Linked DNA regions of Parashewanella spongiae. The protein of the gene in region 1 binds, or shares a complex with, the protein of each later gene. Links are inferred from orthologs where the notes say so. Each region holds a gene or a part of one and is shown on either strand. Other genes may lie near its edges. The genes, in order: trxB and trxA.

Region 1 (16,549 bases):
ATTGGCAATGATCAGTGACTCATCAGGCTCAGTTAAATGCCAATATAGTTGATTAGGATAAGCTAAAGAAAAAATTCCTGAACCTTGTTGAATATTTTTATTATTAACATCCACTACATTTTGTGTGAATTTTGAATGAAGTGTTTTAACTTGATTAAGCTGCTGTTTTAATTCGTCCTTAGCGTCAGCATGAACTTGAGAAGAAAACACCACAAGTGATGTAAAAAAAAACTGACCTATAATTTTTTTCATTTTGTACCCTAATAATCATTTTTCGGAGGTGGTGGAGCTAAAACTTCACGATTGCCATTGTTACCAGGTGAACTTACCACGCCTTGTGTTTCCATAGATTCAATAATTCTTGCCGCACGGTTATAGCCTATTTTAAACTTTCGCTGAACACTAGAAATAGAGCCACGTCTAGTCTCTGTGACAAATGCAACCGCCTCATCATAAAGCGCATCAATGTCTTCTTCTGATTCAGAGCTTTCACCAGGTAAAAGTACTTCGCCACCTTCGCTTGATCCATTCAAAATGTCATCAATATATTGAGGTTTTCCACGGGCTTTCCAATCACCGACAACTTTATGTACTTCATGATCATCAATAAATGCACCATGTACACGAATGGGAACCGATGTGCCTGGTGGCAGATACAGCATATCACCCATTCCAAGCAGTGTTTCAGCGCCTTGCTGATCAAGAATTGTACGAGAGTCAATTCGAGACGACACTTGAAACGCAATACGCGTTGGAACATTAGCTTTAATGAGACCTGTTATCACATCTACAGATGGTCGCTGTGTCGCAAGAATAAGGTGTATACCAGCGGCACGGGCTTTTTGTGCGATTCTAGCAATAAGTTCTTCAACTTTTTTCCCAACAATCATTATCATGTCCGCAAATTCATCGACGATAACAACAATAGAAGGTAGTTTTTCTAAATCTGGAGCGTATTCTTCAAGCCCATCGTTTGGCTTCCAAAGCGGATCTTTTATTGGCTCTCCTTGCTCTTTCGCCAATGCTATTTTGCTGTTATAACCTTTTAAATTTCTCACGCCTAACGCTGACATTAGCTTGTATCGACGCTCCATTTCCCCCACACACCACCGTAGTGCGTTAGCGGCTTCTTTCATGTCGGTAACTACATCACATAATAAGTGTGGAATTCCTTCATAAACTGAGAGTTCGAGCATTTTTGGGTCAATCATGATGAAACGAACATCATCGGGAGATGATTTATACAACAAGCTGGTGATCATTACGTTCACACCAACAGACTTACCAGAGCCCGTAGTACCAGCGACAAGTAAATGTGGCATTTTCCCTAAATCAACAACAACGGGTACTCCTGAAATGTCTTGTCCAAGAACCATCGATAAGTTTGATGCACTGTCCTCAAATATTTCACTGTCTAAAACGTCACGCATAAATACGGTTTCACGGAATTTATTTGGAAGTTCAATACCTACATAAGGTTTGCCTGGAATAACTTCAACAACTCGTACACTTTCAGATAACAAGGAACGTGCTAAATCTTTCGATAAATTGGTAATTTTAGATGCTTTGATCCCTGGAGCTAACTCAAGCTCAAAACGTGTTATCACAGGTCCCGGAGAAACACTGACAACTTTGGCCGTGATATTAAAATCGGCAAGTTTGATTTCAACTAAACGTGCGACTTGATCCAATTCTTCTTGGCTAATTGGATTTTTCTTTCGATTAGGCACGTCAAGCAAGGTTATACTTGGTAAAGGCGGCATGTCTTTTCTTGAAATGATTTCTTCTTGCCCAGGCAAAACAATAATGCCATCTACAACTTGGGCTTTATCACTTTTAGGGACAAGTTCAGTTTTAGTTTTTTCTAAAACTTCATCATTTCCTTCAACTAGGGCTGTAAAACTATCACCTAATTCATCTAATACTTCTTCAGAGTGATTATTACCAAAAGGAGTATCTAAGTTTGGTTCTATTTTTTGTTCTGTATAAAATTCTTCTTGCGTCGAACTTTCAGAATTTTCTCGGCGTTGACGGACTTTAGCCACGATAGACATAAATCCATTGGCATCTTCTGATTGTTCCCTTCGTTTAAATTTTGATGGCAGGCTATACAAAAATTTGCTGAATGTAATCGTTCCGTGTCCAATACTATCAACAATTGTAATAATACTGATGCCTGTAAAAAGCGTAAAACCAGCGATTAAAAAACATAACAGAAGCAATGTTGAACCTAGGTGACTAAAATAACTCACCATTATATGACCTATTACATTCCCTGCGAGCCCGCCTGCAGAAAATTGGTATACGTCCTCAGCATTCATGCTGGAGAGAGCGCCGATGCTTAATAACGCTAAAAAGAAACCAATTAAACGCAAAGCTACTGTAAAATAATCAATCTCGATGAGCCGATAAGCTCTTTTGAAAAGCAACCAGCCGAAAGCTGCAATCATCATCGGAATAAAAAAAGCGACATAGCCAAAAAAATAAAGTAAAACATCGGCAACCCATGCGCCGACAGTTCCACCTAAATTATCCACTTTTCCTTGATAACTTGATTGGCTCCAGCCTGAATCCATTGGGCTATAACTTGCTAAAGCAATTAAGACAAATGTTGCTATCATGCAACATAGAATCAAACTTCCCTCAAGTAACCTTTGTACGCCAGTTAGCTTTGAGACATCTTTTCCCTGAGACAAATTCACGCGCCTTTAATCGTTTGTAATAAAAAGAAGCTTAAAAATATAAGCAATAACATAATAATTATCTTTAAAGATACCAGAATCCAGCTTTTTGTGCAGTCATCAGATTGCTTTAGTTAAAAAATAAGGGAGCCAAAGCTCCCTTTCATCTTTTAGAAATTAATAATTAATCAATAGTTGGATCAATTGCAATTCTATTTGTTTGTTTTACTTCTTCCATTACAACATAAGTTCTTGTATCTGATATAGAAGGCAACTTTAGTAAAGTTTCACCAAGTAACTTTCTATAGGCAGACATATCAGGAACTCTTGTTTTAAGTAGATAATCGAAATCTCCTGAAACTAAATGACACTCTTGAATTTCATCTAACACTTGTACCGCTTTGTTAAAATTATCAAAAACATCTGGAGTATCTCTTGTAAGGGTAATTTCAATAAAAACGAGTAGAGAGGCACCAAGATAATGTGGATTTACTAAAGCAACATATCCATTAATGTAACCTTGTTTTTCTAATCGTTTTACTCGTTCCAAACAGGGAGTAGGACTTAAGCCAACACGTTTTGATAATTCAACATTAGAAATGCGACCATCGGTTTGTAATTCGTTAAGAATATTGCGATCTATACGATCCAAGTCTTTTATAGGACTTTTTTTATTATGTGACATATATTAAACCAGCTTCCCCTACGTGAAAGGTGTTTTATGCTGCTAAAGGGGAAATTTTAGTAACATAAACTACAACGAGAATACTATACTAAATATCCCTGAAAGAAGCACGTCAGGGTTGACTAAAATAACAACATTTCCCAAAAAAAATGGGAATTTATGCAATTCGAGGCTCAAAAATGATTATTGGTGTTCCAAAAGAAATCAAAAACCATGAATACCGTGTGGGTATGGTACCATCTAGTGTTCATGAGTTAACTTTGAAAGGACATGATGTATTTGTACAGTCTACGGCTGGAGACGGAATCGGCTTTACAGATCAAGACTATATGAATGCTGGTGCTGAGATTTTACACTCTGCTGAAGAGGTCTTTGCAAAAGCTGAGATGATCGTAAAGGTAAAGGAACCTTTAGCAGTTGAACGTGCTATGTTGCGTCAAGATCAGATACTTTTCACCTATTTACACCTTGCTCCTGATCTTCCTCAAACTGAGGATTTAGTCAAAAGTGGATCTGTATGTATCGCATACGAAACTGTGACGGATGATCGTGGTGGTTTACCATTACTCGCTCCTATGTCTGAAGTTGCTGGCCGCATGTCAATTCAAGCTGGAGCTATGGCTTTAGAAAAATCTGCTGGTGGCCGCGGAATATTACTTGGCGGTGTTCCAGGTGTTGAGCCTGCAAAGGTTGTTATTATTGGTGGAGGCATGGTTGGTGTTAATGCTGCTCAAATGGCAATAGGGCTAGGTGCTGAAGTAATTATATTAGATCGCAACATTGATGCACTGCGCCGCATTAATGTTCAGTTCGGTTCTCGTGTTCAAGCGGTCTATTCGACTGCTGACTCTATCGAGCGTCATGTCTTAGATGCTGACTTGGTAATTGGCGGAGTGTTAATCCCAGGAGCAGCCGCTCCAAAACTCATTACACGCAGCTTAGTGAGTCGTATGAAACAAGGCAGTGCTATTGTTGATGTCGCAATTGACCAAGGTGGTTGTGCTGAAACGGCAAAAGCCACTACTCACCAAGATCCAACCTATATCGTAGATGGCGTTGTGCATTATTGTGTAGCAAATATGCCTGGTGCTGTTGCTCGTACATCTACATTCGCCTTGAATAATGCAACACTTCCATACATTATCAAGCTCGCTAACCTTGGTTACAAAGAAGCATTAAAATCAGATAAGCATTTAATGAATGGTCTTAATGTCATGCACGGCAAAGTAACAATAAAAGAAGTTGCTGAAGCTCATGGCTATGAATACGTACCTGCAGAAAGCATGATCTAAATATTCATTTATATTGTTAATAAGTGAAAAAGAGAGCTAAGGCTCTCTTTTTCTATTAGAGCAATCGCTATTTTACACTTTACCCCTCTAAATAAATTCCATACAATCGCTTCAATTTGCTAATGCACGGAGAGAATAATGAGCCAAGCTCGTCACTGTAAACTTTTGATTCTGGGCTCAGGCCCTGCGGGTTATACTGCTGCTGTTTATGCCGCTAGAGCTAACTTAAACCCTGTAATGATCACAGGTATCCAGCAAGGTGGTCAATTAACTACGACCACTGAAGTTGAAAACTGGCCTGGGGATGCTGATGACCTTACGGGACCAGCGTTAATGGAACGTATGCAAAAGCATGCTGAAAAGTTTGATACCGAAATTATTTTTGATCACATCAATGAAACTGATTTAAGTCAGAGACCTTTTAAATTGAAAGGCGACTCTGGTGAATATACTTGTGATGCATTAATTATCGCAACAGGTGCTTCAGCCCGCTACTTGGGACTTGAGTCTGAAACAGCATTCCAAGGCAAAGGCGTATCTGCTTGTGCTACTTGTGATGGCTTCTTTTATCGCAATCAAAAAGTTGCTGTAATTGGAGGCGGAAACACTGCTGTTGAAGAAGCACTTTATTTAAGCAATATCGCTTCTGAAGTACATGTTATACATCGTCGTGATACATTCAGATCTGAAAAAATCTTAGCTGATCGTATGATGAAAAAAGTGGCTGACGGAAACATCACTTTGCACCTAAATCAAACAATGGATGAAGTTGTTGGTGATGACATGGGTGTGACTGGTCTTAAGATGAAGAGTACCAGTGATGGTAGTATTTCTGATTTAGAGGTTGCTGGTGTTTTTGTGGCTATTGGACATAGCCCAAATACAGGTATTTTTGATGGTCAGCTTGAAATGAACAATGGTTACATCAAAGTTCAAAGCGGCTTACAAGGTAATGCAACTCAAACTAGTGTTGAAGGCGTTTACGCTTGTGGTGATGTAATGGATCAACATTATCGCCAAGCAATTACTTCTGCTGGAGCAGGTTGTATGGCCGCTTTAGATGCTGAGCGTTTCTTAGACTCTCAAGACTAACCCAAACACAACTAGTAAAAAAGCGACTTTAAAAAGTCGCTTTTTTATGATTGAGTTAAGCTAATACCATAAGTAGTGGGCTAATTTAGTGGTAGGCATGAATATCAATCCCAAATTCTACTCGATTGATTAACAAATCTATTACCGTATCGTGCATACTTTCTAACTTAGAAAAACAAATCGTTCTATTAAATACCATGTCAATGGCTGTTTCTTTTACTCCATCTTCCCAAGCACGCTTAACATAATGAAGTAGAAATGTTTTTTCGGGCACTCAGAGTTGGTACATAAACCTAGAAACATTAGTTGACTGCGTTCTCAAGCGTAGAAAAAATGGCTGATAGCAAGCTATAACGCAGATAGCAGTCATTTTAGCAAGCTTGTGAGCGTAGAGCATTTCACTCATTGGATGAAAAACATGATAATAAAATCATCGTATTGCTCAAACAGTTACTCGTATACTCAGCGTTCAACTGATGTTTTTAGGATAAATTTCTTTGCTGCCCCTTTGGGCTTTTTCGTGCTTTTGATATTGAAGTACTTTGACAGTGAGGGCATTGAACATCTACAGAGTGACGCATGATATTCTCTAAAATAAATGAAACTAGAGTGCAACTATAATAGATCAATTCACTGCTTCAGCCCACTACCGACTCGCTCAATACTATCATTCCTGAGTTGAATTTATCCTCGATAAACTCAAGTCCAAATTCATCTTTGAGAAAACTTATCATTCCATTTTTTAAAGTATTATAGCCATGGTATCCAGTTATGATCGATGTTATTTTGGGTTCATTGTTTTTTTTGTGGTAACAAAACAATAGTTTTGCGAAAGCTAATGGAACACCTCGAATATGTGTTCCATCCCCTGAATGTTCTTCGAAGATTTTATCCATATGCAAATCGATACAATGATTCATTAAGCCAACATTTTTTTTATATATTCCTTGTGTTACCCCTTTGTCAATCATGCTTGCGAAATTATCTTTTTCAAGTGGCGCAAGTTGAGCATGTATTTGTGAAAGAGTATTCATGTTACATTTATTCATTATTTTTTCTAAATACCATATTCCAGTGTCAAATCCCTTAGCCTTAATACATATTTTAATAAAGGCATTGTAAATGGCAACATCAGGCTTGATGCCCCACTGCTGCATTAAGCTGTCTGTAGCAGTATCGTCATCGCACAACACCAATGATTTGGCTTCTGTAAAATGCTCCATTTCAGTGCAGGCCGTCAGTAAATTCAGGCAAGTGATTCGATTGGCTATTAATGGCAAATGAGGTGCCATCACGGGCTTATCACCACACACCAGTTGCCAAGCACTATCAAACTGGCCCGTTTTAGCGCATACCGTGATAAAGGCATTGTAAATGGCAACGTTAGGCTCGATGCCCCATTGTTGTATTAAGCTGGCTGTATCTGCATTGCCCAACACCAATGATTTGGCTTCAGCATAACGCTCCATTTCAGCGCAGGCCGTCAGCAAATTCATGCAAGTGATTTGATTAGCCTTTAATGGTAAATGAGGTGCCATCATGGGCTTATCACCACACACCAGTTGCCAAGCACTATCAAACTGGTCAGTTTTAGCGCATACCGTGATAAAAGCATTGTAAATGGCAACATCAGCCTTGATACCCCATTGTTGCATTAAGCTGGCTGTAGCTGTAACTGTATCACCCAACACTAATGATTTGGCTTCTGCATAACGCCCCGCTTCAGCGCAGGCAGCCAGCAAATTCATACAGGTGATTTGATTGGTTTTTAATGGCAAATGAGGTGCCATCATGGGCTTATCACCACACACCAGTTGCCAAGCACTATCAAACTGGTCAGTTTTAGCGCATACCGTGATAAAGGCGCTGTAAATGGCAACATTAGGCTTGATGTCCCATTGCTGCATTAAGCTAGTTATAGCTGTATTGCCATCGCCCAACACCAATAATTTGGCTTCTGCATAACGCCCCATTTCAGCGCAGGCAGCCAGCAAATTCAGGCAGGTTATTGAATCTGTCTTTAGTGGTAAATGAGGTGCCATCACGGGTTTATCACCACACACCAGTTGCCAAGCACTATCAAACTGGCCAGTTTTAGCGCATACCGTGATAAAGGTGCTGTAAATGGTAACATTCGGCTTGATGCCCCACTGCTGCATTAAGCTGGCTGTAGCTGTATCGCCCAAAACTAATGATTTGGCTTCTGTATAACGCCCCGCTTCAGCGCAGGCCGTCAGCAAATTCGTGCAGGTGATTGAATCTGCCTTTAGTGGTAGATGAGGTGCCATCACAGGCTTATCACCACACACCAGTTGCCAAGCACTATCAAACTGATCAGTTTCAGTGCATACCGTGATAAAGGCATTGTAAATGGCAACATGGGGCTTGATGCCCCATTGTTGCATTAAACTGTTTGTAGCTGCATCGCCCAACACCAATGATTTGGCTTCTGCATAACGCCCCGCTTCAGCGCAGGCCGTCAGCAAATTCGTACAGGTGATTGAATCTGCCTTTAGTGGTAAGTTAGGTGCCATCACGGGTTTATCACCACACACCAGTTGCCAAGCACTATCAAACTGGCCCGTTTTAGCGCATACCTTGATAAAGACGCTGTAAATGGCAACGTTAGGCTTGATGCCCCACAGTTGCATTAAGCTAGCTGTATCACCATCGCCCAACACCAATGATTTCGCTTCTGTAAAACGCTCCATTTCTGCGCAGGCAGTCAGCAAATTCAGGCAGGTGATTTGATTGGCTTTAAATGGCAAATGAGGTGCCATCACAGGCTTATCACCACAAACCAGTTGCCAAGCACTATCAAACTGGCCAGTTTTAGCGCATACCGTGATGAAGGTGCTGTAAATGGTAACATTCGGCTTGATGCCCCACTGCTGGACTAAGCTAGCTGTATCACCATCGCCCAACACCAATAATTTGGCTTCTGCATAACGCCCCGTTTCAGCGCAGGCCGTCAGCAAATTCGTGCAGGTGATTGAATCTACCTTTAATGGTAGATGATGTGCCATCACGGGCTTATCACCACACACCAGTTGCCAAGCACTATCAAACTGGCCCGTTTTAGCGCATACCGTAATAAAGGCATTGTAAATGGCAACATTAGGCTTGATGCCCCATTGCAGCATTAAGCTGGCTTCAGCTGCATTGCCTAGCACCAATTCTTTGGCATCTGAAAAATTTAGATTTAACTTAATTAATTTCAGTAATAGGATGCATGTTTTCGCTTCATAGGACGATTTAAATCGTGTTATGTCATTAAAAACGCCGTCGAAATTAGATGAACGGCTGTCAGAAAACTCAGCCGCTTTGTGTAACAATTTATGAATTAACCTTATGTCCCATGATGTTTCCATGACCTGTTTGTCGTTATTTAGGCTGTGAATGATTTCAATAAGCTGAGAAAGTTTAGTGCAACCACCAATTAATGCATTTAACTCAATACCCAGTTGATTTTTGCTTCTCTGTTTAAGTTTCCAAGAATGAATAAGCCCACTGGTTTGAGTAAAAAAAGAATTAGGGGAGGAAGATGGTTGCTGTATTTGCTTGGGATACTGAATGCTCGATTTTGGAGTAATGGATCGGGGCTCAGTTGCAAAGCGTCGGCAAGCATTACTTGGCTTCTTACAATAATGAGCATCTTGTGTACAAGAGTTAAAGCGAGTCGACGATGATTTATTGTTGAAAAAATCATACAGCTTTTGTCTATTGGTTTTGCTTAACCTTTGATAACACTGTTGTAAGTTTTCATCACCATCAAACCTTGAAACCTCAAAGTTCAGATAGGATATGGCTTCGCTTGGGTATTCTTGGAGACTTTTGAGCATGAATCTATATATTGATTGTTGCTCAGCAGGTGTGCGCACTGTCGCCATCACATTACTCAATAAGTGAGTGAATTAACAAGCTAAGAAATAACGCACTGAAATGATAAATACAAAAATATTCAGCTTTAAGGCATTCTATAAATGTATAACAGAAAATTATCTACTGAACAGAGGAGCCGTTTCATAACTCATAGTTGCCCTTCAGACTCAAAAATAATGAAATTGAACGTGTATTGATTTTATCCCTCCTTTGCCAACTTGGTCGGCTGGCGCACGTCCATTGGTGAGTCTGTTCTGAACATTAACTAACTCGGCTTTGCACGTGCGACGTGATGTCGTATGAAGTGCTGTTCACCGCTTAGAGTGAACCGTCTGTATCACCAGATGCCCCTAAGGTTCTGAATAAAGCAAGCGAGCCTAACAACGTAACAAAGTCTTTCTTTTAGACGGGAAAATAATCGTGAGAGGACGTTCCTCCTGATAACCACATAAATCGGGTGAGTGCTAGGGAGTCAGTATGATGAAGTAAGTGAATCCACACAGTGCGACGTGAAGTCGTATGAAGCGTTGTTCACCGCTTAGAGTGAACCGTCTGTATCACCAAATGCCCCTAAGGTTCTGAATAAAGCAGCGAGCCTAACAACGTAACAAAGTCTTTCTTTTAGACGGGAAAATAATCGTGAGAGGACGTTCCTCCTGATAACCACATAAATCGGGTGAGTGCTAGGGAGTCAGTATGATGAAGTAAGTGAATCCACACAGATGCGTAATTTCACAAACAGCGGAAGTGGTTTATACGCTGTAGCCAAAAGGCAACGAGAGCAGGAAAGAAATTTACGTGTGTTCTTTCGTGATCAACAAGCTCTCCGCATTATAGTGGGCATCTAACCTGACATCACGTGTCATACGGAACACGGTAAGCCTGTATCGCTCCCTTTGGGAAAGCTGACTGCAAAGCCAGCCGATAGCAATGCAGGTAAAGGAGGCTGGAGAAAGCAAATGCTGCATTGTAATGATGCAGATACAGATTTATATCTGACACGAAAGTGAGCCCACTTCCAGCTGGTATCCCGTTGCAAGAAAAGTTGAAGAACTTTATTAATGGAGAAACGCAAATGATGACCTCATATGGGGTTAGTGCCTCTCCTGACTGTAATAAATGGAATCCATTATGCTGCAGAGATTAAAGCTTCAAGTGTGTATTGCAAAGGTAACTCTTTGTAGTTGCCGGGTAACGTTGTACGCCTCAGTGGAGGCTTGAGCCGTATGCAGTGAAAGTTGCACGACGGTTCTGAGGAGAGCGGCATCTGGCAACAGGTGTCGCTTATCCGACCAAAACAGTTTATAGATGTCTCTTTAAATTATAGCGGCAACATATCTATTTGCGATAGAACCCTCAAGCGAATATAGATCTTCAGACGTCACTTAGAAAAAACATGAAAGATGATAGACCATAGAGTGGGTTAAAACTTTTGATGAAAACTAGACGAAGAATTGAAACAATAATAGGTTAGCTTATTCAATACGTTGATATTGAAAGGATTAACTGCCGTGATTTATGGCATCACACCAGTCGAATGAGTAGGATGATGTGGGTGTATTTTTCAATATTAAAGCTGGTGAGGAAGCTATGCAGTTTGAAGGTATGCTCACCGACTACATAATCACACATCGGGTATGCAGTATGATTAAGCCTTGTTTAAGTTTATAGTAGTAAAAAACACTTTATGTTGAAATAAGTTCTCCATTTATATGCAAAAATTCTTTGGAGTCTTTGAAATGTCAGCAGGTTGCGCATTTTCGCCTACTTTAGCCCATAAGTTTTTTGAACATGGTAATTCTGTTTCACGCCTCACTGATGAAACCATGTTCAATGGCAGTCATGGTATTGCTTGTTCAAAGGATGGTTGCGTGTATAGAGTGTACCTTGACAAATCCCTTTATGTTAACCGTTTTTTTGAAATTGACGTTGTGAGTTTTAAACAAGTGCATCAATCTCGTCTTACAGGGGGGGCTCTTGAACAAGTATTTTTGGTTACTGATAAACATCGGAGCCTAACAACACAGGCACTTATACAGTTTCATCAAATTTTTAACTGTTCGTATTTGAGTATAGGCGGATATAAAGTAGATTTAAGCTTAGTATCTGAAGGGCTTAGGTTAGGTAATATAAAACATGAACAAGATTTAGATGACATTAAGCTTAAACTCGAGAAGCATTTTAGGCGTAGGCCTTTGGAGTCGAGGTATGAGATGATGCTAAATACTAACAATAATTCTGTATATCAGGCATACGAATCACAATTTTCGAGTTTGACAAATTTATTTGAGACTCTCGGCTTACTGTCTAAGTTGCAACCACCAATGTGCGATTACCAAAACATACTTGTCCTAGGCTCGACAGTGCAAAATATGCGGCAAAGATTAGAGTCTTTAAAGCAACAAGAAATTTGTTACGAAAACGTATTTATTTTAGTTGGCAATAGAAAACTATATCAGAGCGAGCGGAGTTTTATTGATGAGAGATCAGCTTTAAAACACTGTAATGCAGCATGTGATACAGAGTCAGATGCAGCAAGCTGGTTGATAAAGCATCAAGGTTATGGCTTTTTTTTTCCTAATATAAAAGTTATTACAGCTGAAAATACCTACGAAAATGGCAAAGAGCGAACCGCAAATACAGGAGATACGATCAAGGCTTTTTTGAAATTGAAGGCTGATACTACGAATACTTTAGTAGTCAGTACACAACCCTTTGGAATCTATCAATGTCAATATGCAAAAAATGAATTTATGGAAGCAGGGAGAGATCCTGATATTAATGTGCTAGCTGATGTGCCATTAGTTTCCGCAACAGAACAAGAGAAAATAAAGATTTATTTTAATACTCTTGATTCTATTTTTAGGGTGCATAGAAGTGAGAAAAGCCATTAAGAAAATTAGGTTCTGTCGCATATTTGCAGCCTAAAAATTGCTCAGCTTGATGTTTTATATCGAACCCTATATTGCTTTTTTGAAGTAACATTCGACAAATCTAAAAATAATCAGAACCTAGAAGTGTCATGTTGAATGATTTTGAGTAAAAGCACTAACTAGGTTCTATCCAAAATATGTGCTAGTTGCATCTAAATTATTTAGATTTCAACTGGCTACTATTAATCCGTATAGTTGAGGAAAAAAATCTGGGGTTTGGGCTTACACTCCAAATTACAGTAATTAAATGCTCAACTCTGAGTTATGTCTGTGCTAAAAGTGCAATCGAAATTGATGAAGACATAGTTGTTACCGACATACACAGCTGTCGTTATTACATTGCTACGTCAAGACAATTTTGAGAAGTATTCTTTATAAACCAAAGTGAGCACATATAAGCTCCCGAAGGGCATAGCTAAAGGGTTCCATTACTGCGTTACAAGCACTTGAATTATCCCGACAAAAGCACTAAGTGCGTTAATCGCCAGCTTTGTATGGCGGCCGTAGGGAATATAGTACTTCGAGCTTGCGCCTTGCACTGAAACCCTTTAAATCTTGCTGAGTGAGAGATTAATTACTGTAATTGGTATAAAACTTAACTTTCTTTCAACTCTGCTTCCAATTTTATTGCTACAGCATCAGGAGTTCCACTATTCCGAGCAAACAAACCGTAAGCTGTTGGAACTACTAATATCGTAAACATTGTCGCAAGCATTATTCCAAACAACACTACAACACCAATTACAAAACGCGTTTCAGCACCAGCTCCAGTTGCCAATACTAATGGTATAGCTCCTGCTGCTGTTGTGATACCCGTCATTAAAATGGGTCGTAATCTTTGAGAGGATGCCGTTATGATGGCTTTTTCAAACTCAACACCTTTATCTCTTAATTGGTTTGCAAATTCGACAATTAAAATTCCGTTTTTGGCCGCTAAGCCAATCAACATAATAATACCAACTTGACTATATATGTTTAAACTTTGCCCCGTAAAATATAAACCTAACAAAGCCCCTAAAGTGGCTAATGGTACAGTTAACATGATAATTACAGGATGTATGTAACTTTCAAATTGAGCGGCTAATACTAGGAATACAACCCCAAGTGCCAAGATAAATACAAAATAGATTGAGCTTCCAGATTCCTGAAAATCGAGAGATTGCCCCTTATAGCTAACTACAGCTTCAGCGGGAAGGTACTCTTTTGCCAAATCATTTAAATATAACAGTGCTTCACCAAGAGAATATCCATCTGCTAAATTAGCTTCTAAAGTAATCGATCTTGTACGGTTGTATCGGTTAAGCGAACTGGCATCTGCAAACTCTTCAACAGAGACTACATTCGATAAAGGTATCAGTTTACTTGTCGTATCGGATCGAACATAAATATTTTGTAAATCATCAGCAGTGTTTTGCTGTTTCCTCACCCCTTCAAGTACGACATCATACTCTTTACCTTCTCTCATGAACGTAGTCACTAAGCGAGAACCCAGCATAGTTTCTAAAGTACGACCAATGTGCGAAATAGAGATCCCAAGTTCACTAGCCCTTTCGCGATCAATAATCACTTTTAGCTGAGGTTTTGTTTCTTGATAGTCATGATCTAAACCAATCAAGTTTTGGTTTTCTTTGGCTTTTTCTATAATGATATCTCGCCAATAAGCAAGTTGTTCGTAATCTGGCCCACCGATAACAAACTGTACTGGCTTACCTACTCCGCGACCAAAAGCTTGACGCATTATCGGAAAAGCTCTAACACCTGCTAAGTCTGAAAGTCTTGCTCGAATATCACCAATTATGGCATTAGCTGGTCGGCGATTTTTCCAATCCTCTAAGACAATGATTGCCATGCCATTAGAAAAGTTTGCAATTCTGCCAAACCCTCTAGGTGCACGAATAAGTAGGCGTTTAATATCACCAGAATCGACTAATGGCGTTAAGCGTTTCTCAATTTCATCCATATATTCTTCGATATACTCGAAACTTGCACCTTGAGGGCCGTTCACTATCAGAAATAACGAGCCTCTATCTTCCCTCGGCGCAAATTCTTGCGGGACTTTAGTCACAAGAATGGCACTGAGCCCAATAGCAATGACAACAATGATTGACGTAAACAATGGTCGATTCAGCGAATACCTAAGTATGACTTGATACTTTAAGATGAGGGCATTCATCATTGAATCGATTTTTCTTACTAGCCACGGTTCTTCCCCTACTGGCTTCAATAATTTTGAACACATCATTGGGCTAAGTGTTAGTGCTACAACACTGGAGAAAAAAACAGCGGCACTCATTGTTATCGCAAACTCTTTAAATAATTTGCCTAAATCTCCTTCAAGGAAGGTTATCGGCAAGAATACGGCAATTAACACGGCTGTAGTAGCAATAACAGCAAAGGAAACTTCACGAGCTCCAAGGAACGCTGCTTTTAAGGGGGAGTCGCCCTCTTCAATTCTTCTATGAATGTTTTCGAGCATGACGATGGCATCATCCACTACCATCCCGATAGCTAAAATCATCGCCAGTAAAGTAAGTAAATTAATACTGTAACCGAGTGCATAAAGCACAATAAAAGTAGCTAGCAACGAAACAGGTACTGTTAATGCTGGAATTAAAGCGGCTCGAACACTACCAAGAAATAAATAAATAACAATAATTACTAGTGTTAGCGCAATAAATAAGGTTTGGTAAACTTCTTTAACCGATGCTTCGATAAATACTGAACTATCATAAGATCGTTTAATCGACATTCCCTCTGGAAGGGTTGGATTAATAACATCAATTAAGTTGTTAACCGTTCGTGCAACGCTTAATGTATTCGCTGTCGACTGTTTAGCAACACCTAAACCAATCATGGCTTGACCGTTACCACGAAACATTATCCGTTCTTCTTCTGCTGCAACTTGTAAGTCTGCTACATCACCCAGTTTGATAAGGTAGCCATCATCACCTGTTTTTAGCACAAGCTTGCTAAAATCTTCAACCGTAGAAAAACTTCGCTCTACTCGAACAGTAAACTGTCTATCTTTTGACTCAATTGACCCTGCTGGTAATTCGACATTTTCAGAACGTAATTTATTTTCGATATCAGAAACCGTTAAATTACGTGCCGCTAATGCTTGTCTATCAAGCCATATTCTCATTGCATAATCTTTACCGCCACCAACACGAATGTTCGAAACGCCATCAACAACTGATAATCTATCAGTCAAATATCTCCGAGCGTAATCTGTCAGTTGAATTGTTGTCATCTTCTCAGAAACTAAATTCAACCACATTATTACATCATCACCGCCTGAAGCTTTTTGTACTTCAGGTGGTTCGGCCTCTTCAGGTATATTATTTAGCAGTCCTGATACTCGATCTCTTACATCATTCGCCGCGCTGTCAATATCTGTATCGACATTAAACTCTAATGTTATAGAAGAGCGACCGTCTTGACTTGATGACGTAATGTGTTTTATTCCTGACACACCACTAATACGGTTTTCAATTATTTGAGTAATTCTGCTTTCCACCACAGCAGCACTAGCACCACGATAATTAGTACTGATTGAAATAACTGGTGGATCAATATCTGGGTATTCTCTTAACGGCAGTTTATCGAAAGCAACTAAACCAAAAACAATAAGTAGTAAACTGATTACTGATGCTAAAACTGGCCGCTTTACTGAAAGATCTGTCAGGATCATACGCTCAACTCCTGATTAGATTTACGCTTGAAACTGAAGCTTTCTTCGTTTTCTGGCTTCACTTTATCACCCGGTCTTACTTTTAAAATACCTCGAGTAATGACTCTTTCACCAAGCTTTAAACCCGATGTTATTTCGACGATGCCAAGCTTACGTAACCCGATATTAACTTGAGTTTCAATAACCTCATCCTTTTCATTGACTTTATAAACATAATGCCTCTCTTGGCGAGGAATGATCGCAGATTCTGGAATAACAATTGTGAGTTTTTCTTGTTTAATGAGTTTAACCTT
Region 2 (16,513 bases), 2.6 Mb from region 1 along the record:
ATCAGTGATTGAGCCGCTTAAGCAAATTCAAACGCCCACAGAAATCGTTGTCATTATTGGCACATGGTGTCCAGATTGCCATCGTGATATTCCACGCTTCAACGCCATCATAAATGCCATTGGCAATGCAAACATTCAAGTGAAATATTTTGGCGTAGATAAACAAAAAGTCGATGTACAAGGACTGGCCGCTCAATACGAATTTAGCCGTTTACCAACTTATATCGTTAAGCAACAAGATAGTGAAATTGGTCGTATCATCGAACGACCTGAGTTAACACTAGAAGAAGACTTAGTGAAGTTACTTAACTGAACCTTGTAAAGTTTGGGCTAATTGATGAAGTACGCCTTCACGTAACGCCCCGCCCGACAGGTTAATCGAAGTGATTTCGAGTAACTCAAACAGCGCCAACATAATCGCGACGCCCGTCGCTAATGTTGGTGCTCGCTCAGGTGTTAAGCCTTCAATATTACTTAAGGTTGAACATGTTTGTTGCAGTATTTCAGTTCTAATTTGCTTGAGGAACGCTAATGTTATGACCTCGTCAAAGCCACGGTATCTCAACAATTCCACCAAAGTTTGAACACTTCCAGATGCGCCTACGGCACGAGAACATCCATAGGATTTAAGCATCTCTAAATGAGGTGATAAGACACGTTGAACTTGAGTGACCACGTTATCAAAATCCGCTTTTTGGTAGGGGAATTGAGAAAAATACGGCTGCTGATAACTGACACAACCTATCGGAAGGCTCGTTTTATACAAAAGTTTGTCACCGTCACCGATAATGAACTCGGTACTGCCACCACCAATGTCGATAACCAAACGGCGAAATTCGCCTTCTGTGGTATGAAACATCCCTTGATAAATAAGCTCGGCTTCTTGATCGCCAGAAATTATTTCAATACGTTGTCCCAAGATAGCCAACGCCTGCCCATTGAAATCGTCAGCGTTGCTAACATTTCTTAAGGTCGCTGTCGCAATGATCTTAGTTCGTTCAGACGGGATTTGATGCTGTTTGAGCTTTTGAGCAAACATGGCCAAACAATCCAGCCCCCGAATCATAGCTTCTGGTGTTAACTCACCATCGGCTTTAATGCCGTTGGCGAGTCGTACTTTGCGTTTGTATTTTGCCACAACATTAGGCTGGCCACATTCAAACTGGGCAACCAGCATATTAAAGCTATTAGAGCCAAGCGTTATGGCAGCAGCAAATCGAGAAGTCATTTATGAATGTCTGCGAGTCCGATCATGACGCTGCGGGCGGCTTTTTCCTCGTGGAGCGCCGCCAGGACGAGAGCCTGAGTTGCGTTCTCGAGTTGTTCTCGGTACGTGCTTACGGTGGATGGCAGCAGGTTTAGCTAAATCATCCAATAACGCATCACGGGCATAGCCTGTCACTGGGATAGAATGCTGAATGTAGTCTTCAATCGCAGGCAGGTTCAGAGCATATTCTTCACAAGCAAAGCTCACTGAAATCCCCTTTTGACCGGCACGACCTGTACGTCCGATACGGTGAACATAATCTTCACAGTCATCGGGCAAATCAAAGTTATACACGTGCGATACATCCGCAATGTGTAACCCGCGCGCCGCCACATCCGTTGCCACTAAAATATCAATTTTGCCACTGGTAAATTGCTCTAAAATGCGTAAACGCTTCTTTTGCGGCACATCACCGGTAAGTAGCCCCACTCGGTGTTTATCGCCTTCAAGCCATGACCAAAGTTTTTCACAGATGTGTTTAGTGTTCGCAAACACGATGGCTTTTTCTGGCCAATCTTCCTCAATCAAACTCATGAGCAATGGAATTTTATCTTCTGCGGATGGATAAAATAACTCTTCTTTGATGTTTTTTGAGGTTTTTTCTTCAGGAGCAATTTCGACTTTAACGGGATCATTCATATGATCGTAAGCCAATTCTTGCACTTTCATTGACAATGTCGCTGAAAACAACATATTTAAACGTTGTTTTGAGTCTGGCATTCTGCGAAATAAGAAACGGATGTCTTTTATAAAGCCTAAGTCGAACATACGATCAGCTTCATCTAGCACAACCGCTTGGATCGCGCTTAAGCTGATCACACCTTGGCGAACGTAATCGATAATTCGCCCAGTGGTACCAATAAGAATATCCACGCCTTTTTCAAGCACTTTCATCTGCACATCGTAGCTTTCACCACCGAACACAATCCCAACTTTAAGTTTTGTGTGGTCTGAAAGCAGCTTGGCGTCTTTGGCGATTTGAATCGCAAGTTCACGAGTCGGCGCCATGATGATCGCACGGGGCTGATTTAATTGACGCGATTCTGGAGCTGGAGTCGTCAACAAGTGATTAAAAGTAGCGACCAAAAAGGCCATGGTTTTACCCGTGCCGGTCTGTGCTTGACCAGCAATGTCTTTCGTCTGAAGAAGTACAGGTAAAGATAAAGCTTGAATTGGAGTACAAAACTCGAATCCATTTTCACTTAAGGCTGATTTTACTTTAAGATCCAAAGCTAGATCAGCAAATTTTTGACTTGATAAATGTGTATCGCTCATAGCGTAGGCATACCAGTTAGGGTTGCAACAATATCAATTCTGAAAGAATTGATAAAAATACTTGACCGTTTGTAATAACAACAATAAAAAAAAGGTCTGTTAAAAAATCCGGAGCTGAGCACTTGATTCTTAGTTCTCACTTTCGATGCTTTTAGCTGCTACGTATTTATTATTTACGTTAAAATGGCAGCATTGCATTACAAGGCATAAAAAGCTGACATTTAGCAGTATTCGGACTTGAAAGTACAAGTACGTATCCCAATATACAGGTTAAGCCGTTAACAAACCAGCAATGGCAACCGAACTGGAGAACTTCATGAGTGATAAAATTATTTACCTAAGCGACGACAGCTTTGAAAACGACGTATTAAAAGCTGAAGGTCTTGTATTAGTAGACTTCTGGGCAGAGTGGTGTGGTCCTTGTAAAATGATTGCTCCAATTCTTGACGATATCGCTGAAGAATACGCCGGTAAACTAACGGTAACCAAGTTAAATGTTGATCAAAATAACCAATCTCCTGCTAAATATGGCGTACGTGGCATTCCTACATTGCTTATTTTCAAGAATGGTGAACTTGCAGCAACTAAAGTTGGCGCATTGTCTAAAACTCAATTAAAAGAATTTGTCGACGCTCAACTGTAAGTTCAGCCTCGAAATCAACACAAAAAACATGAAACTTGGCACAAATATCGATTAATTGTGTCAAGTTTTTCTAAATTTCTGGACGAACTCCTTACTTAGTGCTAGTTTGTTATACAAATAACATCGAAATATTCAATTCTCACTCACTGAACCATAATCCTGGATAACAAAACATTACTGTCATAACATCAGTAGATTTTGTCACGCAAAACAAGACCCCCAACATGAATTTATCAGAACTTAAAGAGACCCCCATATCCAAGCTAGTCGAACTAGCTGAAAGTATGAAACTAGAAAATATGGCCCGTGCACGTAAGCAGGACATCATTTTCGCCATTCTAAAAGCACACGCAAAAAGCGGCGAAGACATCTTCGGCGGTGGTGTATTAGAAATTCTCCAGGATGGTTTCGGCTTCCTACGAAGTGCTGGCGGCTCCTATCTCGCAGGTCCAGATGACATCTATGTATCGCCAAGCCAAATACGCCGCTTTAACATGCGTACTGGTGATACCATTTTTGGTAAGATACGCCCTCCGAAAGAAGGTGAGCGTTACTTTGCATTATTGAAAGTCAACGAAGTTAATTTCGACAAACCAGAAAATTCTCGTAGCAAAATCTTATTTGAAAACCTAACACCGCTTCACGCTGATGAACGTATCCGCATGGAGCGTGGTAATGGTTCAACGGAAGACATTACCGCACGAATTTTAGATTTGTGTTCGCCAATAGGTAAAGGCCAGCGTGGTTTGATCGTTGCACCGCCAAAAGCGGGTAAGACCTTACTACTACAGAATATAGCTCAGTCGATCACTCATAATAATCCCGATGTATTGTTGATGGTATTGCTCATTGACGAACGTCCTGAAGAAGTGACCGAAATGCAACGTTTGGTTAAAGGTGAAGTGATTGCTTCAACCTTTGATGAGCCTGCTAGCCGTCACGTTCAAGTGGCTGAAATGGTCATTGAAAAAGCCAAGCGTTTAGTTGAACACAAAAAAGACGTTGTCATTTTGTTAGATTCTATCACTCGTTTAGCGCGCGCTTACAACACTGTGATCCCTTCATCGGGTAAAGTACTTACCGGTGGTGTTGATGCTAACGCTCTACATCGTCCAAAGCGTTTCTTTGGTGCCGCTCGTAACATCGAATTCGGTGGCAGCTTAACAATTATCGCGACCGCCTTAGTGGATACTGGTTCTAAAATGGATGAAGTCATCTACGAAGAATTTAAAGGTACCGGTAACCAAGAGTTGCATCTTTCTCGCAAAGCAGCTGAAAGACGTGTCTTCCCAGCGATTGACTTTAATCGCTCAGGTACTCGTCGTGAAGAAAAGTTAACCACACCCGACGAACTTCAGAAGATGTGGATTTTGCGTAAGATCCTTAATCCAATGGATGAAGTAGGCGCAATGGAGTTCTTAATCGACAAGCTGGCTTTAACCAAAACCAATGATGAATTCTTTACGGCCATGAAACGCGCTAAATCCTAATAACGCGTGCTCAATTCACACAAAAAACCAGTCATTTGACTGGTTTTTTTATGCCACCGCCTGCTCTCTTTAATAAAATTTAATCTAATCGGCTCGATTAATAAACCATACTTACTTATATTGTGCGCCTAACTCATTAAATTATATGCATTAAATTATTGTAGGTCCTGAGCATGTCTGTCGAGCAAATCAAATACAGTGTTTTTTACCCTGATGAAATTACCAATGTTGACGGGAAAATTAATACCGTAGAAGCAGGTAAATTATCAAAAGCTTACGTTAGGTGTTATGAACGAGAAGAAGGTACCAATAAGGTACTAGGCAATTTTGAATATCAAGTAACAAACGAAAATGGTAAGCATCGACTTACTGAAATTTACAGTGAAAAAAAAAGACCCTTCAGAGTTCAGCTCGCGGCCTTTCATTTTGCCAAAAATTGGCATGAAAAAAATAACCAAAATTACCAATTTTCATTTGACGATTATAAAATAATTTCAGAGCCTGCGCTGTCTATCGAAGGCGTAAAAACCAGTAAATCATACGCGATAAGTGAGCAACAAACTTCAAGTTCGAACAAAGAGTTATCTACTGAAATCGATAGTGTTTCACTACACACCAGTTTTGACGCTCTATCACTTTCTTCACATTTTAGTCCCGAACAACCTCATGTTGGCTCTTTTATTAATTGGTGGCAAAACAAAATCACTGCTAGCACAGATCATACTCGTCATCATGTGACTCAATTAAGTGAAGCCGATGACATGATTGCTTCACAACTTAGTAAACATCAGTTTCAAACAAACTCAGCCGTATTGGTCGATAAAAGCTGTACACAATCCTTAGCAGAAGTTAAGCGAGGAATGCCTACACTAGTTCAAGCGCTAAGAAAAAAGCACCCTAATAAAACCATATTATTTCCGCTTGGGGTAAATGAAAGAGGTTGTTTAACCAATGCTCATACTGTCTTAGGCATAGTGACGCCAGAAACAATGCTTATTATTGATTCCGACAGATTTAATTTTTATGGCGTTATTAAATCGGTGAGCACACGATTTCAAGGTTTGTTTGATACCACGAATTGCAGCCGTTATGCTGCTTATACCTGCATTGAATTAGCAAAAAAACTTGATGTACAAGCGGACAACATTACAGAAAGCGCTATTAAACAAGCACTGTCCTCTGATGTTTCCCCTCCATCATTAGATGTACTCGATAACTTATACCATCCTGTAACCACCGAAGAAGACGATACGGTGTACGATGAAAGTGTTTTCAGTGGAAACTATGAGAAATGGCTTAGTGTCGATGTTTCAGAATAGTAAACGGCGGATCAACTTAGTCACAATATTACCCTCACACCCAAGTATTCATAAGCAATTGATAGTAATGTCAAATACAGTAATTAATCTCTCACTCAGCAAGAGATAAAGGTTTTCAGTACAAGGCGCATGTTCGAAATACTAAGTACCTGACCATAAGTTTCTTAAGATTTTCTAGTGCCTAGTTTCACCACTCTACTGTGTTGCAACTTCGGTTAAATAGCTACGGCTATGCGCCCTACATTGCGTCTTGTATAGCACTAAACCTGAACACAATAATTATCAAAGAACTTATCGACAGGTACTTATATTCCCTACGACTGCCATACAAAGCTGGCGTTCAAGTAGAGTAGGCTACTGGCTTCGCTATCGCTTATCCAGCAGCCCCTCTTCGATTCCGTGCATGAGGTTTTCCCTCACACGGCTCTGTTGTTACACTTCTCTCAGCCCCTTCACTTTGCTTATCATCTTGTCGTGGGTAAATACTCAAGACCAGCTTGGCGTAATTTTTCGTAAGCACCTCGTGATAGATACTTGCTTCGACGTTGACTTAAGCGACGATGCCAGCGATAGAACCGGTTTACTACAAATCCATTTATTCTGAAAAATACACCTCTGGGATAACCTATCCCACCAAAATAGTGTTTCCATCCCCTCAGAACTTGATTAACCTTATTTATCAGTACGCCAAGTGTATTTGAGGTTCGGTGTTTCACTATGTCTCTGATTTTATTTTTCAGCTTTGTTTGGCTCTTCTTAGACGCCTGTATCTTGATGTAACTGGTGCCTTTGATGAGGCCTGTGATCCGTTGAAAGTTAAAACCGAGGAAATCAAACTCATTCATCAGCTTTCCCATATCCACACAGTGGGTTTTACTTTGATTTAGCTTCAGACCTTCATCACTTAATTGCTGTGTTATCCAGTCCAGTTGCTCTTGTGTGTAGGTTTGCTTCAGGGCGGGATCGCGCTTTAGGTCTTGAAAAAAATAATTAAAGAAATTTTGAACTTTCCTCTATAACGATGATCAGATCGACAAATGAATACTGATTTGAGCCTGATTATGGACGTAATGAAAGAGATTGAGCAAATTGAAGACCATCGTGTAGAAGCCAATAAAGAGTATGATTTAGCGGATATTATTTTTCTTACTATTGCCGCAGTGCTTTGCGGTGCGACAGGGTGGAAAGCCATCAACATTTTTGGGGAAGCTCAATTAGATTGGTTAAGACAATACCGTCCATTTAGTAACGGTATCCCGACAAGACATTCAATTGGAAGAATAATTAGAGGTGTTAAAGCCGAAAGTATGATGTCTTGCTTTATTAACTTTTCCAACACATTACGGGAACGAGATGGTAAAGAGCATATCAGCTTTGATGGTAAAGTGGCTTGTGGTTCTAAGCACGGGGATAACGTAGCAGCGCTTCAACTAATGACGGCAATGGTTGTGGATAATGGACTGATAATACGTCAAAAAGAAACGTCGACTAAAACGAACGAAATCCCTGTAATGCAATCCATGCTAAAACACATGGACATTGAAAATGCAGTTATTACCGCTGACGCCATGCACTGCCAGAAAGAAACTACAGCCTTAATACGTGAGGGAAAAGGTGATTACGTTCTTCAAGTGAAAAAGAATCAAGGTAAATTACTTGCTGAAATTGAAGCTTATTTTCATAAGTGCTATAGAGATACACCAGAGCTTTTAAAAAAGAATCACTTTACAGAATTAGACGGTGAGCACGGACGAATTAATGAAAGACATTATCGCCTTTTGCCAATTACAAATTGGTTTGACGAAACAGCTAAATTTGTAGGCAGTCATGCCGTTGTTGAAGTCACTCGAATGCGAGAGCTGAAGAATAAATCAAGTCAAGAAACGTCTTACTACATAACTTCGTTAGCCAGTGATGTGAAAGATATAGCTAAATATATACGGAAGCATTGGGCAATTGAAAATAGTCAGCATTGGGTTCTCGATGTCACTTTTAAAGAGGATGCCTGTAAAATTTATGCTGATGATGGTGCAAAAAATTTGGCTACAATCAGAAGAAAGATTTTGAACTTAGTTAAAAGTCACTCTTCAAAAGACAGTGTTGCTGGCAAGATGCAGAGAGCCTGCTGGGATGCAAAATTTAGGGCTGAGATTTTGTTTGGTGAATATTTCATCAAAGCATAATCCCGCCCTGAGGTTTGCTTATGAAGTACAACAAAATCATCTGCATAGGTAACGATTTTACACGGTGTTTTTTCGTGTATTTTCAAACAGAAATCGTTGAGATAGATGTTAGCCAGTAGTGGAGAGATAACTCCGCCTTGCGGAGTGCCACATCGGCTTGCTTCTATTCGCCATTTCCCGTTGACCGTCTCTATGCTGATGGGCGCTTTGATAAAGCTTTTCAGCAAACTCAGAAAGCTGCTGTCGCTTATTCGCCTTTCTACTTTTGCCATCAACTTAGCGTGCGGTATGGTATCGAAATAGGCGCTCAAGTCAGCATCAAGTACGTGCTGATAGCCTTGTTTTAGGCTCATTTCAATGACTTTTACCGCTTGCTGGGCGCTTCGACATGGACGATAACCATAACTGTGTTCATGTAAATGAGGTTCGTAGACGGGTTGCATCACTATTGTCATCGCCATTTGCACAATTCTGTCACTGATTATCGGGATCCCAAGTTTCCGCGTTTTGCCGTTGTCTTTGAGTATTTCTACTCGTTTGACTGGGCTAGGTCGATAGTTTTTCTGTTGTAATTGAGTTTGAATTTCTTTTAACAGCGCAACGACTTTCTTTTGCTGCTCTAGATAACTGAATGTGATGCCATCAATTCCTGCTCCGCCTTTATTGGCTTTGCATCGTCGATAGGCTTCTTCGAGTATATCTAGGCGACTGAGTTTATCGTACAAGCTGTAAAATCGAAGCTCCGAGTTAAGCTTTGAGCGTAAGTAAAGTTTTCGCTGTAATATTCTGATATTTACTGGAGTGTTAGCCATATGGCAATTTCACCTCAAAAGTTACGTTAAAAAACGGGTATAACACTGAGCCCCTTCCCTGATGTAAAGTTATGTTGTCTTCACGGTTAACGGTACTATGGGCTCATCCGACTGCCTGAGCGCCCTATCTGAAATTTCGGTTTACCTTATATTCGGATAGTGGAAGTCACTACCTTCCAACACTCAGGCTCTCCCACGTTCACTTTATTTCCTTCAATACATGCCACTTCATATTACGCCGGAAGATCAAACAGATGCATTTACCAGTTGCTTCTCTGTTTGTGTCAGGGTTCGTCAACTAGGAAAGACTCCCCATCTTCATTTTTTGATTTACGACGCTTAACTGAATTCGCTTGATGCTGCGGCCTACATTGCATCTCAACCTTTATTCAAGGCCTTTGTCACAGGGCTTCATGTCATAGCGGTTACCCATTATGCATGCCCGTCAGATTTCGGGATGAACTGGTAATTATCCCGTCAGGTACGTTTCAACCTGATGGACTTATTATAAATAATAACGTTGCTGTCTCTGGTTTATGGCCATGTAATCGCTTGGCTGCGTATACGTTGAGACAAATCCCGCAACAGAATAAAGCGCTTCGTGGCGCTCCCTAGAAACATCAGTTGACTGCGTTCTCAAGTGTAGAAAAAATGGCTGATATTAAGGCGTAGCTTGCAGCAAGTAGTTATTCTACTTGCAAAAGTTACAACGCAGATAGCAGCCATTTTAGCAAGCTTGTGAGCGTAGAGCATTTCACTCATTGGGTGAAAAACATGATAATAAAATCATCGTATTGCTCAAACAGTTACTCATATACTCAGCGTTCAATTGATGTTTTTAGGTTCAACGCACTTCGTGCTTTTGTCGGGATAATTCAAGAACGTGCAACGCAGTTATGGAAACCTTTAGCCTTGCCCTTCTGGAGCTTGTATGCGCACACTTTGATTTATAAAGAATACTTCACAAAATTATCTCAACGTAGCAATGTAATAGCGACAGTTTTGTATGTCGGTAATAACTATGTTTTCACCAATTTCGTTTGTACTTTTTGCGCATACATAGCTCTGAGTTGAGCATTTAATTACTGTAATTGGTATAAGAGGATTAGGCGTTTTTCATTTTGCGATTGGTTTGTTTATTTTTACCATGTCGAGATTCAGCCCAGCTTAATACAAGACCGACACATATAATAGTTAACGATAATCCCGTTAACCAATATAACCATGCAAAGCCCAGCAGTGGTTGCTGTGATAAATACCATTGGGAAGCTAATAAGCTTCCCAATGCCAAGGCCGTTATCCACTTCTCAACTTTTGCCGTCAGCGATGTGTTAAATACACTGTGATAGTGTTTTCTGGAACTCAATGAAAAACCACAGATGGCTATTATCATCAATAATATTGAAAGGATCATATTGTCACTCCTGCCGTTTTAAGCAGCTCGTTCGACATGACTTGCCGAATACGCAGAAAATTAGCCAACCACAAGGTGCCGATACCTACCACCATAAAGCCTAAACTGACTCCGAGATACTGCCAATTTTCAGATGTGATTGCCGCCAGTAAATAGTGCGATGGTAGAAGCAAATCTATAAGCGGCAGCAGCAAAAAGCCTGCTCCAATCAAGAACAAAAATCGGCTCCACCAATGTGTACTTCGTAACCATGCTGCGACAACGGCAGTTATCAACCAACTACCAAAGAAAACTGATAATTCAGTGGCTTCCCGCTCAATCATATCAGTGGGCAGTATTCGATTAGCATAAAACAAACTCATTATCGCGACAGCCAAACCTCCCAGCACGGATTGGTTCAACCAAGCCACCATTTTGCTGCCCAAATGCATTTTATTACTGGCGATACGTTGATTTAGCCAGAGTATGGAGCCTGTGGCGATTAACGCACAGCTAAAAACCCCTAAAAGAAACAACATAAAGCGCAAGCCATTTGGGGCAAATTTGGCTTCATGGAGGCCAAGAAAAATATAGCTGATCTGTTTCGGTATTCTAGCAGGCTCTGTGCTGTGAATAAGTTGCTGTGACGTCGCATCAAAGGTCAATGTTTCACTTTGTCTGGACAAGGCTTGGGATTTATTACGGTAAAACACTAAGTAGCCATTTTTATCATAAGGATATTGATAACTGATGAATGACACACTATTCGGCTCAGACCAACGCTCATTGACTTGCGTTATTATCGCACTTATGTCACTGATCGGTGCACTAGGCTCTCCTGAAGGCGCTTTTATGAATGATTTTGGGCTGACTTGTTGTGAAAGCTCACGATAGCCTTTGTCATAATGCAAGTTTGCTGAGGTCGGCACATACATCGAAAGATAGAACAGTAGCGCGCTGGCACAAATCATGAAGCAAAATGGAATAGTCACAATCCCCATGATCGCGTGCACGTCAGTCAATCCTCGCTTTATGTTTTTCCATCTTAAACTGAAAAAATCTTTAAAAAATCGTCTATGAGTGAAAATACCACTGAATACTCCCACTAACATGATGAATGCAGCGATGCCACTTAAGTAACGACCGCCATAATCTCGCAATTCAAGCGCGTAATGAAAATGGACAAAAAAATCACCACCGACCGTGTCTCGCGACTCAACTTCACTTTCAGATAGAGTTTGCCTTTGTTGTTGTCTTCGACTTTGTCCCGGCAATTGCCAACTTATTTGCAGTTTTTGATCACGAAGGCTACCCAGATTGATGCTCCATTTTTCCGCACCCGCTCCTTCCTGTTTCAAGGTGCTAACAGCAAGGTTAATAGGATCTCGAGCGTTTTGCTGCTGCAAACGTTCTGGTTGCATCCAGACATTCAGTTCTTCGGCGTAGTAGCTTAATGTACCTGTGACAAAAACAGTAAACACCAACCAACTCAGTAACAATCCACTGTACGTATGCAGCCAAATCATCGAACGACGAAAGTTCCCTTTCATAGTGAGCCCCCTGCTGGGAATAACCAATATAAGCTCAACAAACTGAGACTGAATAAGCTAGTGTCACGCACGGCTGCTGTCGCTGTTTTGCAGCAGAAACACCAGATAAATGCGCCAAAGCAAAACACGTAGCTTATCATCATTCCGATATAAACCGCATCGTGAGGATTATTGGTGAATAGCCACAGGGATATTGGGATCATCCCTAAACTGCCTGCTATGCCCACTCCATAACCGCCAAAAATGGCAGTAAATACCCGAATGAATATCGGTGTTGAGAATGACATAGAGGTTTCCTTTTTATTTCAATAGGTTTTTAAAAATATAAAAACCAGAGCGTGAAGTAACACGCTCTGGTTTTTCACTTCAATGATTAACCGACCTTATAAGGCATAGTTCAGTGTTAATTTCACGTTTCGCTCTTCTCCAGGCGTTCCGCCCAAAAACATCGCCTTACTGTAATAATCTTTATTCAGCAGATTATTGACATTCAGCTGTACTTTCCATGCTTCTGCTTTATAACTGAAAGCCGCATTCATAATGGTATAGGCTGGTACGTAACCATAAGGGATCCCAAACGATGATGAACCGGCTGTGCGTTTATCGACATATTGAGCCCCTAAACTGATGTTCATTGGGTTGCTCAGATTGAACCAATCATTAGTGTGAGTTACCCAAGCACTTGCTGTAACAAACGGAATACCTTTTTTCAGTTCATCATCTTGATCACGTGCATCTTGATAGAGACCATTAATGTTAACCATCCACTGATCATCCAGTTGTGCATTTACATCTAACTCAACACCTTTGGTTTTTTCTTCACCATCGTACAAAAACTGAGGAATACCTGGGGCATCAGGGTTATCTCGGTATTCAGGGTTGGTATAGGCAATATTAGTACGGGCACTTTCGAACACGACCAATGACGCTAAAAGTTGGTCGTCAAAGGCTTTATAACGGAACCCTAAGTCATTGCTGACCGACTCAGAATCCTCACGCTCTTGATCAGAGGCTTTAATTGCGCCAAGAATGCTATAAGCCGTACGTCCTTTCGAGTGGTTAATAAACACTGACATATTTTCAAAGGGCCTATACGTTACGCCAAGGTTGTAAGTGATACCTTTATCTTTACTGTCTTCTTCAGGCGTTGGTGCTGCAGCACTGGCACGGTAGCGCTCGTCGACACCTAAATGCTGATAAGTTTGCTTAATTTCGTTAAAGGCCACACCGATCCGTGAGGTAAAGTATTCACCAAAGTAACCGACATGCTGGATACCCACACCCCAAGCACTGACACTTTTTTTGTAGTTCGATGTAAGTAATGGATCATAATCTTCGAAGTTTCCATGATCCCAATTTGGGTTACGAATGTCATAAATGTACGATAATTGACCTTGGTAGATCTGATTGCCATCTTTGTCATTGATGGTTTTATCAGCGTCATATATTGAATATCGCTGAAAATCTATATCTCGGTCTTCATAATTCGCGTTCACCAATATTTCATTATTGATACCATCAATCTGGAAGTCATAACGTAAGTCAGCAAAATACTGCATTGAGCTTTCGTCCGCGTCGACTTTACGATACTCCTGACGACGAGCGGCAAACGGGTATAGCACCCCATCTTCAACTAATGGAGCTCGTGGATTGGCGTTTACGACACCTTTTCTGTTCCAATAAACATAGTTGTAAGCGCCCGTTTGACGAGTGAATCCAGAAGTGTAGTCACGATATTGTAACTGCTGATTTAAAAATAAATTGTCAGTGAAGTAGATGTTGTGAGTCAATTTAAAACGTAACTCTTCACCTTGATTATCTTTCGATAACGGTGAGATTAACCCTTGGCCATTTAAGTCAAATGGTGTCACACCATCACCTGATGCAAGTGAGTCAGCGAGCTGCTTGCGTTGTTCGTCGGTTAACTGGAGCCCTAGTCCATTTGGATCATTCACCAAATCTTCCCATGTAGCCTCTTCAGCCGGTTTTCCCGTAGAAGCTTCATTGTAAATTCGAATGGGATCGCCAATTGAATCCACAGCTAAAGCGTCATTAATATACGCCACTGAAAACATCACATCTTGGCTGTCAGTTACTAAATATTTGAGTGAACCATAGATTTCATCTCTGTCGGAACCCAAACCGCGATAACCATCACTTTGTGCGCTTTTCCCTACCACGCGGTAGGCCAATTTATCGGTAATGCCAGCTGTACTATCAAAAGCTAAGCTGTAACTGTCCCACTGACCAATTTCTGTAGTCAGTTCGTGGCGAGATTCAAATTGGGGTTTCTTTTCAATTAAATTGATCACACCACCCGCACTGCCCATGCCATAAAGACCTGTTGCAGGCCCTTTTAAAACTTCGACAGATTCAATATTGGTCAGAGAACGGGTTGGGTTGAAGGTGTTACCTAAGCCTGCACCGCCGTACATACCATCGAAGGTATAATTGGCACCCAAACCACGTACCACAATGTTGTCGCCGATACCGTAATTGTTACCCGCTTGAATTACACCACTGATGTTATTGAGCACGTCTTGTAAACTGGTAATCCCTTGAGCTTCAATGAGTTCTTTATCCACAATCACTACGGCTGCAGGTGTTTCCATTAGCGACATGTTTGATTTAGTCGCTAAGCCTGAATCCATCACAACTTGGTTTTGGCGACCATAAACTGTAATACGTTCAATCTTATTCTTTTCTGCACTCACATCCTTTTCGGCAGCGTAAAGCGGTGAAGCTATAAAAGTGGAAGCACAAGCTGCAGCAAGCAGCGAAATACGAAATGGAATCATTGATAAAAGCTCGATATCACAAAGTTATCACAAATGATAACGATTTACATTAACATTGCAACTCCTATTCAATGCCTACTTCGACTGAATAATCATAATGTGATCAACATCAATATAGAACACGTCGACACCAAACCAACCCGTCCTAATACCCGTGATACTTGATCCTAAATAAATCGGTTGAATGCACAATATAACTTTAATTTATTGAAATTAAATACAAAATCAAACAACCCGAATTCACCCATCAGGTGAGTGCTGAACATTCATAACAGAACAGAAGACACTCCTTATACTCAACTTGGCAGCGTCAACCGCCACTCCTTTTATGAATCAGGTTTCATTTAGTCCATCGTATTTTGGTGTAAATAACTGACTGGTGCGTATACAATAGCGCCCCAAAATGTACTCAATAAAGGATCGACTCATGCCTTGGATTCAACTGCGCATCAATTCGGACAGCCAACATGCTGACGAAATCGGTGATCTTCTGATGGAAGAAGGTGCGCTTTCAATCACATTAGAAGACGGTCAAGATCAACCTATTTTTGAACCTAAGCTGGGTGAAACTCCTTTATGGAATGAAACCATCATCATTGCACTATTCGAAGCCGATATGGATTTGAATCCTGTGATTGAAATACTCAAAGCCTTCCCCGCACTCGGTAAAGATGTTCAATATAAGGTTGAACAAATTGAAGACAAAGACTGGGTTCGCGAATGGATGGATAATTTCCACCCCATTAAATTTGGCGAGCGGTTATGGATCTGCCCAAGCTGGCGCGATATTCCTGATCCAAAAGCCATTAATGTCATTTTAGACCCCGGTTTAGCCTTTGGTACTGGCACCCACCCCACCACAGCTTTATGTCTTGAATGGCTTGATGGTCTAGATCTTTCCACATCTGACGTTATCGACTTTGGCTGTGGTTCAGGCATTCTTGCGGTTGCAGCACTTAAACTGGGCGCGCAATCTGTGTCAGGCATCGATATTGATTACCAAGCTATTGAAGCTTCAAAAGCCAATGCTGAGCGTAACCAATGCAGCGATAAACTAAAACTTTACTTGCCCGAGCAAGCACCAAAAGATCTGAAAGCCGACGTGCTGGTCGCGAATATTCTAGCAGGCCCATTGCGTGAACTCGCCCCATTAATTGCAGAACAAGTGAAGTCCGGCGGCAAACTGGCACTCTCTGGTTTACTGCATGAGCAAGCCGAAGCACTGCTTGAGCACTATGGTCAATGGTTTGAAATGGATCAACCAACTTATAAAGAAGACTGGACACGCTTAACAGGCATTCGAAAATAGCGACACAGCTCAATATTAAACCGCCCAAAAGATTGCAATAATGGGAACAAATTGTAAATGCCGTGTATCCCCTGTGTTGTTCGGCAGATCACAGCTACAAAATGTCAAGTAAAAAAGTTGCTCCCAGGTCATTTATTGACCTTTTCAAGACCGCTAAAAAGGGCTAATATAGCGCCCCTTTAACGCACAAGGTGAAGAAAGCGCATGCAAATTGGACCCTATCAACTGAAAAATCAGCTGATCGTGGCGCCAATGGCTGGTGTCACCGATCAGGCTTTTCGAAATCTGTGTTTGCGTCATGGCGCCGCTTTAGCGGTTTCTGAAATGCTGTCTTCGAATCCTTTGGTTTGGGATTCTGAAAAGAGCAAGCATAGAATGATGCACTCAGGCGAAGAAGGCATTCGATCAGTGCAAATAGCAGGTGCCGATCCAAAGTTAATGGCAGACGCGGCTCAGTTCAATATTGAACAAGGC

What was found.
Region 2: the proteins of trxB (region 1) and trxA are in contact, whole or in part, in a crystal structure (PDB 1F6M), measured with the Escherichia coli proteins. The link is inferred for Parashewanella spongiae from one-to-one orthologs.

The regions. Positions count from the first base shown.
Region 1 is NZ_CP037952.1:2,855,258-2,871,806, forward strand. Bases 3,933-6,773 are described here. They hold trxB (thioredoxin-disulfide reductase), read left to right. Parts: upstream 3,933-4,796; coding sequence 4,797-5,750; downstream 5,751-6,773. Other genes in these bases: ald (alanine dehydrogenase), read left to right, coding at 3,933-4,658; E2I05_RS11185 (pentatricopeptide repeat-containing protein), read right to left, coding at 6,389-6,773. Also shown: outer membrane lipoprotein periplasmic chaperone LolA, read right to left, coding at 1-252; E2I05_RS11160 (DNA translocase FtsK), read right to left, coding at 261-2,696; leucine-responsive transcriptional regulator Lrp, read right to left, coding at 2,866-3,366; more of ald, read left to right, coding at 3,546-3,932; more of E2I05_RS11185, read right to left, coding at 6,774-9,640; E2I05_RS11195 (hypothetical protein), read left to right, coding at 11,372-12,526; E2I05_RS11200 (efflux RND transporter permease subunit), read right to left, coding at 13,161-16,256; E2I05_RS11205 (efflux RND transporter periplasmic adaptor subunit), read right to left, coding at 16,253-16,549.
Region 2 is NZ_CP037952.1:213,773-230,285, reverse strand. The notes cover bases 1,583-4,521. They hold trxA (thioredoxin TrxA), read left to right. Parts: upstream 1,583-2,858; coding sequence 2,859-3,185; downstream 3,186-4,521. Other genes in these bases: rho (transcription termination factor Rho), read left to right, coding at 3,410-4,521; rhlB (ATP-dependent RNA helicase RhlB), read right to left, coding at 1,583-2,542. Outside these bases: E2I05_RS00940 (thioredoxin family protein), read left to right, coding at 1-313; E2I05_RS00935 (Ppx/GppA phosphatase family protein), read right to left, coding at 302-1,228; more of rhlB, read right to left, coding at 1,229-1,582; more of rho, read left to right, coding at 4,522-4,675; E2I05_RS00915 (hypothetical protein), read left to right, coding at 4,849-5,994; E2I05_RS00910 (group II intron maturase-specific domain-containing protein), read right to left, coding at 6,459-6,839; E2I05_RS00905 (ISAs1 family transposase), read left to right, coding at 7,032-8,177; E2I05_RS00900 (reverse transcriptase domain-containing protein), read right to left, coding at 8,075-8,989; E2I05_RS00895 (DUF3325 family protein), read right to left, coding at 10,095-10,403; E2I05_RS00890 (PepSY-associated TM helix domain-containing protein), read right to left, coding at 10,400-11,932; E2I05_RS00885 (hypothetical protein), read right to left, coding at 11,929-12,219; E2I05_RS00880 (TonB-dependent receptor), read right to left, coding at 12,316-14,730; prmA (50S ribosomal protein L11 methyltransferase), read left to right, coding at 15,158-16,039; tRNA dihydrouridine synthase DusB, read left to right, coding at 16,244-16,513. UniProt on the Escherichia coli protein: Participates in various redox reactions through the reversible oxidation of its active center dithiol to a disulfide and catalyzes dithiol-disulfide exchange reactions.